3 regions of the Acidovorax sp. GW835-FHT14B10 genome follow, and region 2 is predicted to be linked to each of the others. Evidence: riboswitches for the same ligand, from Rfam matches in the RefSeq annotation. Region 2 holds a riboswitch; each other region holds the start of a gene.
The links. Region 2 has a riboswitch for glycine ahead of gcvT (glycine cleavage system aminomethyltransferase GcvT). Riboswitches for the same ligand answer to the same signal wherever they lie in the genome.

Region 1 (3,270 bases), on a different contig from region 2:
CCACAACCCCACCCACATCGTTTTCGGCCAGGGCCGCATCGCCGACCTGGCGAAGCTGGTGCCCGCAGCGGCCAAGGTGCTGATCCTGGTGGGCGGCGCCAGTGCCGAAAAGACCGGCACGCTGGCCGAAGTGCGCGCCGCGCTGGGCGAACGGCAGCACGCCACCTTCCGCGGCATCGAACCCAACCCGAGCTTCGAAACTTCGATGCAGGCCGTCGAGCAGACCCGCGCCGGCGGGTTCGACTTTCTGCTGGCCGTGGGGGGTGGTTCGGTGATCGATGCCACCAAGTTCATCGCCGCTGCCGTGCACTTTGAGGGCGATGCCTGGGCCATCCTCGAAAAGCGCGGCCGCAACATCACGCGGGCCGTGCCGTTTGGCGCCGTGCTCACGCTGCCCGCCACGGGCTCGGAGATGAACAACGGCGGCGTGATCACGCACCGGGGCAAGGGGGCCAAGCTGTCCTTCAGCAGCGTGCACAGCTACCCCAGGTTCTCGGTGCTCGACCCCACCAAGACCTACACGCTGCCGCCGCAGCAACTGGCCAACGGCGTGGTCGACGCTTTCGTGCACACGGTGGAGCAGTACCTGACCTATCCGGTCAACGCACCCGTGCAGGACCGCTTTGCCGAGGGCATTTTGCAGACGCTGATCGAGATCGGCCCGCGCTTGCTGACCGCACCCGAGCCTGTGTACGACGACCGCGCCAACCTCATGTGGGCCGCCACCATGGCGCTCAATGGCCTGATCGGCGCCGGCGTGCCGCAGGACTGGGCCACGCACATGATCGGGCACGAACTCACCGCGCTGCACGGCATCGACCATGCCCGCACGCTGGCGATTGTGCTGCCCGCGCTGCTGAATGAGCGCCGTGGCCCGAAGCGCGCCAAGCTGCTGCAGTATGGCGAGCGCGTGTGGGGCATCGCCAGCGGCACGGATGACGAGCGCATCACCGCCGCCATCGAGCGCACGCGCGCCTTCTTTGAAAGCATGGGCATCGCCACGCGCCTGTCGGGCTATGGCCTGGGCGCGGAGGTGGTGGACACCGTGGTGGCCCAGCTCGAAGCGCATGGCATGGTGCAGCTGGGCGAGCAGCGCGAGATCACGCCCGCCGTGAGCCGCCGCATCCTTGCAGCCGCGCTGTAACCGGACGGGGGGGCTGGATATTGACCTTTTGAACGGGGCTGGTTTTGGCGGGTGATTTACAGTGAGCGCCTATCCTGCGGGAGAGAGGGGCGCGATCCGCCTCCGCCGAAGGCGCAAACTCCCATCATCGCTCAGGCAAACCGGACCGCAGGAGACCATCGCCGACTGGAGAGAGGCCGCCGCCCTGCGCAACGCAGGCGGGGGCCCACCGAAGGGGCAGGCTGCCCAGGCAGCCGAAACTCTCAGGTAAAAGGACAGGGGGAGCGGCGCCGCAGGCCCGTCATGGCACGGGTCCTGCCCTAGCCAGAGTTCCCCCTGATGCACCCATCGTCGCCTGTTGCCGCACCTGCCCCTTCGCCCAAAAAGCACCCGATCCTGAAGTTTCTCGCGGGTTTTTTCCTGGGGCTGACCGTGGCAGGCAGCGCGGGCGGGGCCTATGTGCTGCACATGGTGTGGCAGCAGCTGCCAGAGGTGGACCACCTGGCCGACTACGATCCCATGCTGCCGATGCGCATCTATGCCAGGGACGGCACGCTGCTGGCGGAATATGGCGAGGAGCGCCGGGAATTCGTGCCGATAGGACAGATCCCGCTGCAGGTGCGCCAGGCGCTGCTGGCCATCGAAGATGCCCGCTTTTATGAGCATGGCGCGGTGGACTTCACCGGACTGGCGCGCGCTGCGCTGCGCAATGTGGTATCGGGGGAGCATGTCCAGGGTGCCAGCACCATCACGATGCAGGTGGCGCGGGTGTTCTTTCTGAGCCGCGTCAAAACCTACAGCCGCAAGCTCATGGAAATCTTGCTGGCCTACAAGCTCGAAGCCACCTACAGCAAGGACAAGATCCTGGAGCTGTACATGAACCAGATCTATCTGGGCGAGCGTGCCTACGGCTTTGCGGCTGCGGCATCGGTGTACTTCGACAAGACACTGGACGAGCTGACGGTGGCCGAAGCCGCCGTGCTGGCCGGACTGCCCAAGGCGCCGTCGGCGTACAACCCCGTTGTGAACCGCGAGCGCGCCATCATCCGCCAGCAGTACATCCTGCAGCGCATGCACGCACTGGGCTACCTGGATGCGCCCGCCTACCAGGAGGCGCGGGCACAGGCACTGACGCTGCGAACGCAATACCGTTCCATCGAGCCGGCCGCCGCCTTTGCCGTGGAACAGGCCCGCAAGATGGTGCTGGAGCAGTATGGCGAAGACGCGTATGCGCTGGGCCTGGATGTCGTCACCACCCTCAGCGTTCCCGCGCAGCGCGCGGCCACGCGTGCGCTGCGCGCGGGCATTCTGGGTGCGCAGGATGCCCGTGGCTATGCCGGCCCCGAGGGGCGCATCCAGGGCGCAGTTCCGGGTGATATGCCGGCCGCTGACCCCCGCGCCCTGCGCGCCGCGCTGGCGCCCTACCGCGACAGCGGGGAACTGCGTGCCGCCCTGGTGCATGCGGCGTCCGAGGCCGAGGGCATTGCCGCATGGCTGCGCGATGGCACGCCGGTGCGGATACCGCGCAGCCGGCTCAACGCCAGCGCGCGTGCCGCCCTGAAGCCCGATGCGCCCGCGCGGCGGCGCATTGCGCCGGGCGCGGTGATTCGCGTCGTGGCCGATGCCCGTGAAAGGTGGGATCTGGGCCAGTTGCCGGGCATGGAGGGCGCGCTGGTCTCCATGGACACGGAAACCGGCGACATTCTGGCGCTCACGGGGGGCTTCGACTACGCCTTCAACCAGTTCGACCACGCCGTGCAGGCCTTTCGCCAGCCGGGCTCGACCTTCAAGCCGTTCATCTTTTCGGCGGCGCTGGAGAAAGGCTATGCCCCGGGCACCTTGATCGACGATACGCAGCGTGTGGTGACCCCTGCCGCCCGCGGCCGCCCCGCCTGGAGCCCGCGCAACTACGGCGGCAACTACGAGGGCTTCATCACCGCACGGCGCGGCCTGGTGCGCTCCAAGAACCTGGTGGCCGTCAACCTGATGGACGCGGCCGGGGTTCAGTACGTGCAGGAGTTCGCCACCCGCTTTGGATTCTTGCCCGAACGCAATCCACCCCGGTTGCCGCTGGCCCTGGGGGCGGGCGCCATCACGCCGCTGCAGCTGACGCAGGCCTATGCCGTGTTTGCCAACGGCGGCACCCT
Region 2 (3,270 bases):
GCTCGACTGGGTGGTGGCGCTGGCCGCGCTGGCACTGATCGGCGTCATCGTCTGGTGGGGTTGGGACTACGCCCAGCGCGGCGGCGTGCAGAGCATGGCCGGGCTGGAGTCGGTTTCGATGTTCTGGGCCTATCTGGCCATGCCGGTGGGCGGCCTTTTCTGCGTCGTCGGCATCATCGGCAACCTCATCGACCCCCTGCGCATGGAACTGGAGACAGCCCAATGAGCGCCGTGATGATTTCCACCATGGTGCTGTGCTTTGCACTCACCGTTTCCGTGGCCGTTTCCATCGGCCTTGCGTCCATCCTGGGCATCCAGGCGTCCAACGCGAACATGCTCATTTCCGTCAAGGAGATGTTCGCCTCGATCAACAAGTTTCCGCTGGCCGCCATTCCCTTCTTCATCCTGGCGGGCAACCTCATGGAAACCGGCGGCATCTCGCGCCGCCTGGTCGAATTCGCCAAGAGCATCGTGGGCGGCGTGCAGGGTGGCCTGCCCATGACCTGCGTGCTCACCTGCATGATCTTTGCCGCCGTGTCGGGCTCGTCGGTGGCCACCACGTTCGCCATTGGCGCCATCCTGGTCCCGGCGCTCATCAAGCACGGCTACCCCACCAGCTACGCGGCCGCCCTGCAGGCCACCAGCGCCGAGCTGGGCGTGATCATCCCGCCTTCCATTCCGCTCATCCTGTACGGCGTGAGTGCCGAGGTGTCGATTGGCGAGCTGTTCATCGCCGGCTTTGGCCCCGGCCTGCTGATCAGTACCGCACTGATGCTTTTCGTGTGGGGGTACTGCAAGTGGAAGGGCTGGGGCAAGAACGATGGCGACGGCCGCATGCCCATGGGCCGTGCCACGCTGCAAGCCGGCTGGGCGCTGCTGATGCCCGTGATCATCCTGGGCGGCATCTATGGCGGCGTGTTCACGCCCACCGAGGCCTCGGCCGTGGCCGTGTTCTATGCGCTGGTGGTGGGCGTGGTGATCTACCGCGAGATCCGCCTGGCGGACCTCTTCGCCATCCTGCGCAAGTCGGCCCTCTCGTCGGCGGTGATCATGTTCATCATTGCCAACGCCGGGCTGTTTGCCTTCCTCATCACGCGCGCCGGCGTGCCCGATGCCATTGGCCGCTGGCTGGAGGCGGTGCTGCAATCCCCTGCCCTGTTCTTACTGGGCGTGAACGCCGCGCTGTTCTTGATCGGCATGTTCATCGAGACCAGCGCGGCCATCATCGTGCTGGCGCCCATCCTGGCACCCGTGGCCATGCACTTCGGCGTGGACCCGGTGCACTTCGGCCTGATCATGGTGGTGAACCTCGCTTTGGGCATGATCACGCCGCCCTTTGGCGTGAACCTGTTTGCGGCCTGCACGGTGGCGCGCATCTCGCTGGACCGCATCGTCAAGCATCTGCTGCCGTTCGTCGGCGTGATCCTGGTATGCCTGATGGTCATCACTTACATGCCCTCGCTTTCGCTGTTCCTGCGCGATCTGGTGTACGCCAAGTAACGGTAGAATCGCCCGATTGTCAGGAGAGAGCCCCGCAGCACCATGCAAAAGGGCCGCCGAAGGCGCAGGCAGCAGCCGAACGCTCAGGCAAAAGGACTGGCAGCCGCCCGCAGCGATGCGGGCGTTCCCTTGCTGGAGAGAGATGTCCGCACTGCAGGTGCAGGCCATCCACCGAAGGAGCAAGCCGCGCGGCCAGCCAGGGCGCCGCGGTGAATCTCTCAGGTAAAGCGGACAGCAGGGCAAATCGCGTGGCATTCGTGCCACGCCCCCCATTTGCCCTGGAGCTCTTATGTCCGCACCTGCCACCGCCCTGCTCGCCACGCCCCTGAACGCCCTGCACATTGAACTGGGCGCCCGCATGGTGCCGTTTGCCAGCTATTCCATGCCCGTGCAGTACCCTGCAGGCCTGATGGCCGAGCACCTGCACACACGCCAGGCCGCCGGGCTGTTCGATGTATCGCACATGGGCCAGCTGAAGCTCGTCGGCCCCGATGCCGCCGCCGCGTTCGAGAGCCTGGTGCCCGTCGATGTGATCGACCTGCCCGTGGGCAAGCAGCGCTACGGCCTGCTGCTCAACGACGAGGGCGGCATCATCGACGACCTGATGTTCTTCCGCGTGGCCGACAACGAACTCTTTGTCATCGTCAACGGCGCCTGCAAGGTGGGTGACATGGCGCACATCCAGGCCCGCATCGGTCAGCGCTGCGACGTCGTGCCCATGCCCGACCACGCGCTCCTGGCGCTGCAGGGCCCCCAGGCCGTCACCGCCCTGTCGCGCCTGGCTCCGGGCATTGAAAAGCTGGTGTTCATGACGGGTGGCGATTTTTCCATCGCAGGCTGCGACTGCTTCGTGACCCGCAGCGGCTACACGGGTGAAGACGGCTTCGAGATCTCGGTGCCCGCCGCCCAGGCCGAGACCCTGGCACGCGCCCTGCTGGCCCAGCCCGAAGTCAAGCCCATCGGCCTGGGCGCGCGCAACTCGCTGCGCCTGGAAGCCGGCCTGTGCCTGTACGGCAACGACCTCGACACCACCACCACCCCGCCCGAAGCGGCACTCAACTGGGCCATCCAGAAGGTGCGCCGCACCGGCGGCGCGCGCGCGGGCGGCTTCCCAGGGGCCGACAAGGTGCTGGCGCAGCTCGACAACCCCGCCAGCCTCGCGCGCAAACGCGTCGGCCTGGTCGCGCTGGAGCGCGTGCCCGTGCGCGAGCACACCGAGTTGCAGAGCACCGACGGCCAGAAGATTGGCGAAGTGACCAGCGGCCTGCTGGGCCCCACGGTGAACGAACCCGTGGCCATGGGCTATGTGGCTCCCGCCTTTGCCGCCATCGGCACGCGGGTGAATGCCATGGTGCGCGGCAAGGCCGTGCCCATGGAAGTGCGCGCCATGCCTTTTGTGCCTGCCAATTACTTCCGCGGCTGACGGAATGACCTACCCCCTGAGTCACCTGCGGCGCCTTCCCCCTGGAAGGGGGACGCCTCCAGCGCGGCGGGGCGGCCCTTGCGCGGTGGCACTGGTATGCGCCCGCGCACAGAGCGAAGGCCGCAGTTTGGCATGTAGCCGCTGGCTTCGCTAATCCGCTTACATTGCAGATTCCTTTCTTTTTTTAGTTGCTTGAGGAGCTTTCCCATGACCGTCAAATTCTCCAAAGACCACGAATGGATCAACGCCGCCGACACGAATTCGGCCGTGGTCGGTATCACCGTGCATGCCCAGGATGCCCTGGGCGATGTGGTGTTTGTCGACCTGCCCGCCGTGGGCACCACGTT
Region 3 (3,270 bases), on a different contig from region 2:
CGGACACCCGGGTGCGCCATATCGTGGGCCTCGATGGTGCGCGCCGGGGGGTGGCGCTGGCCGACCATGTGGAGCCCGGCATGCACCTGGCGTTTTGCCAGCGCAACGTGGCCGCGGCCCGCGCCGACCTGATGCGCATCTGCGCGGAAATCCGCGAGGAGCTGTCGCCGGAAGAAACAGAGCCGGCACCGCAGGCCAGCGAAGCGCAGGAGGGTTTGCGCCAGGCGCCTGGCAGCGCGGCACCGGCGGCGGCCAGCCCCGCGGCCCGGTCCATCCGGGGCGCCATCTATGTGAGTTGCTCGGGTCGGGGTGGCCCGCACTTTGGCGGGCCCAGCGCCGAGTTGCAGATCGTGCGGCATGCGCTGGGCGATGTGCCGTTGACAGGTTTTTTTGCGGGCGGCGAAATCGCACACCACCATCTGTATGGCTACACCGGTGTGCTGACGGTGTTCGTCAGCGCCTGAGGGCTCCTCCAGCTTGCTTTGTTTGGGGGGCGTGGTCGTGCTCAACCGCCTTCCGCTGGCAGGCCGCAGGCATCCCACGGCGTGCCGCTGCGCGCCATGGTGGTGGCGTATGTCACGGGCACGGGGGCGGCGCCTCGGCGCTTTCCCGCGTTCCGGGCGGAAACCGGTGATGGCAACCGGTTCCCGGGGTCAGGCCCTCCTGGCTGCCGGTACCAGCGCAGGGGAGGCACACCCCGCGGCCATTCCCTGAAACGCAAAATCCACCTCGGGCACGCGGCCGCTCACGATGTCGGCCAGCGCCTTGCCCGAGCCGCAGGCGTGCGTCCAGCCCAGCGTGCCGTGGCCGGTGTTGAGGAACAGGTTGGCCACCTTGGTCTTGCCGATCAGCGGCACGTTGCTGGGCGTGGCGGGGCGCAGGCCGGTCCAGAACTGGGCCTGGCTGGCATCGCCCGCGCCGGGAAAGAGCTGCTCCACGCGGCGCACGATGGCCTCGCAGCGCATCGGGTTCAGGTTGCGGTCATAGCCGTTCAATTCCGCCGTGCCGGCAATGCGCAGCCGGTCGCCGCCGCGCTCGCTGGTGTAGCGCGAGAACACCAGCTTGAACTCGTCATCCGTCAGGCTCACCCCGTGGGCCATCGACGCATCCTTGACCGGCATGGTCACCGAATAGCCCTTGGCCGGGTAGATGGGCAGGCGAATGCCCAGCGGCTGCGCCAACAGCGGGCTGAACGAGCCCATGGCCAGCACGAAGGCGTCGCCGCGCACGCGCTCGAAGCGGCCCTCGGCGTTGGTCAGCTCCACATGGTCGATGTGGCCACCGGCCTCGCGCAGCGCCGTGATGTGGTGGCCCAGGCGAAATTGCACGCCCGCCGCCGCGCACAGCCGGGCCAGTTCGCGGGTGAACTGGTTGGCATCGCCCGACTCGTCCTCGGCCGTGTAAGTGGCGCCGGCCAGTTGCGGGCGGATATGGGCGAGGGCTGGCTCGATGCGCACGGCCTCGTCGGCGCTGATGACCTGGCGCTCGCAGCCGAGCTGGCGCATCTGCTCAGCCGGGGCCAGTGCGCCGTCGAACTCCCTGGCGTTGGTATAGAAGTGCAGGATGCCCTGTGTGCGCTGGTCGTACGCGATGCCGGTGGCCGCGCGCAGCTGCTGCAGCACGCTGCGGCTGTAGGTGCCCAGGCGCACGATCTGCTCGATGTTGTGGCGCGTGCGCGCCGGGGTGCAGTTGCGCAAGAACTGCAGGCCCCACAGCCACTGGCGCATGTCGGCGCGCAGGCGGAACAAGAGCGGTGCATCTTCCTGACCCAGCCACTGCAGCACCTTGAGCGGCGCACTGGGGTTGGCCCAGGGCTCGGCATGGCTCACCGAGATCTGGCCACCGTTGGCAAAGCTGGTCTCGGCACCGGGCGCGCCCTGGCGGTCGATCACCGTGACCTCATGGCCGAGTTGCTGCAGGAAATACGCCAAAGTCACGCCGAGCAGGCCGGCACCCAAAACGATCACGCGCATGATTTTCAAAGCCTTTCTGGGCTCTGGCGCTTGACAGGCGTTCGGTAGATGCTATTGATTAAATAGCGTGCAGCCGGCGCGTCTGCCAAGCTGCCGCTCCCCCTGTCCTTGGTACCTGAGAGATTCACCGCATCGCCGGCATGGCGCGTGGTTTGCTCCTTCGGTGCGCCACGCATGTAGGTCGTGGCGGCTCTCCAGACGGCTTTGTTGAATGGTGCAGTACGGAACCTGAGCGTGTATGGGAGTTTGCGCCTTCGGTGAAGCGGACGGTGCCGCTGACTCTCCTGCGAGGCCGATTCTAGGCGGCACTGCGGCGCAAAAAGGGGTCTGTGCGCGCTAATGGATGGCAATCGTTGCTGATGCTGGAAAGGCGCTGAAACCGGTGCCTCGCCATAATCCGCCAAGCTTTACCCCCCAGGATGCCTGCCATGTCTGATACCGCCTTTGATCCCTTTGCCAGCGCGGCCTTGCTCACCATGGCGCGCCAGGGGCGCATGCCCCGGCCGCTCGATCTGCCCGCCGCCCTGCGCCCGTGCAATGTGGCCCAGGCCTATGCCGTGCAGGACGCCGTGGTGCGCGAGCGCGGCGAGATCGCGGGCTGGAAGGTGGGCGCCGCATCGCCCCAGGCGCTGCCCGCGCGCGCGGCGCTCACCCGCGATTCGGTGGCGGTCGCGTCAACCGGGCAGGCCGTGCATTTGCCTGCCGCAGGCTTTGCCGTGATGGGGGTCGAGGCAGAGCTGGTGTACGAGCTGGGCGCCGACCTGCCCGAGCGCACCGCGCCCTACAGCCCGGCCGAGGTGCTGGCGGCCATGGCATCGGTGCGCGCCGCCATCGAGGTGTGCGACACGCGCTTTGCCGCCTGGGCCCAGCAGGGTGAGTTCAGCCGCCTGGCCGACCAGGCCTGCCATGGCGCATTGATGGTGGGTTCGGGGTCGGCCAACGTGGCTGCGGTGCAGCCCCTGGTGCAGCCGGTGAGTCTGTCCGTCAACGGCACGGTGGCCGTAGAGCGCGCCGCCTGGGGCAACCCGGCGGGCGAGCCGCTGCGGCTGCTGGTGTGGCTGGCCAACGAGGGCGCGCGCAGCCTGGGCGGCCTGCGCGCGGGCCAGTGGGTGACCACGGGCTCGTGCACCGGCACCGTCCTGGTGGCGCCGGGCACGGTGGTGGTGGCCGACTTCCCGGGCCTGGGCCGCGCCGAGCTGCACCTGGTCTGATTCCTTTTCCAAACCCTCCGTGTCGTCGTTGCTTCGCCTTGCCGTGCTGCAGCACTGTCTGCGGCTTTGCGCCTGGACGCGAATGA

Region 1: linked by a shared signal. The riboswitch ahead of AC1Q5S_RS15350 (penicillin-binding protein 1A) and the one ahead of gcvT (glycine cleavage system aminomethyltransferase GcvT) in region 2 are both predicted to bind glycine.
Region 3: linked by a shared signal. The riboswitch ahead of AC1Q5S_RS05985 (D-amino acid dehydrogenase) and the one ahead of gcvT (glycine cleavage system aminomethyltransferase GcvT) in region 2 are both predicted to bind glycine.

What each region holds. Positions count from the first base shown of each region.
Region 1 covers NZ_JBXAGC010000020.1:7,945-11,214, reverse strand. The annotation lists gene AC1Q5S_RS15355 (iron-containing alcohol dehydrogenase) at 1-1,144, shown strand, start outside; glycine riboswitch at 1,212-1,302, shown strand; glycine riboswitch at 1,310-1,402, shown strand; gene AC1Q5S_RS15350 (penicillin-binding protein 1A) at 1,463-3,270, shown strand, end outside.
Region 2 covers NZ_JBXAGC010000033.1:36,133-39,402, forward strand. The annotation lists gene AC1Q5S_RS19445 (TRAP transporter small permease) at 1-226, shown strand, start outside; gene AC1Q5S_RS19450 (TRAP transporter large permease) at 223-1,500, shown strand; glycine riboswitch at 1,511-1,609, shown strand; glycine riboswitch at 1,623-1,745, shown strand; gene gcvT (glycine cleavage system aminomethyltransferase GcvT) at 1,790-2,923, shown strand; gene gcvH (glycine cleavage system protein GcvH) at 3,131-3,270, shown strand, end outside.
Region 3 covers NZ_JBXAGC010000005.1:104,259-107,528, forward strand. The annotation lists gene AC1Q5S_RS05980 (FIST signal transduction protein) at 1-464, shown strand, start outside; gene AC1Q5S_RS05985 (D-amino acid dehydrogenase) at 654-1,973, opposite strand; glycine riboswitch at 2,066-2,181, opposite strand; gene AC1Q5S_RS05990 (2-keto-4-pentenoate hydratase) at 2,402-3,184, shown strand.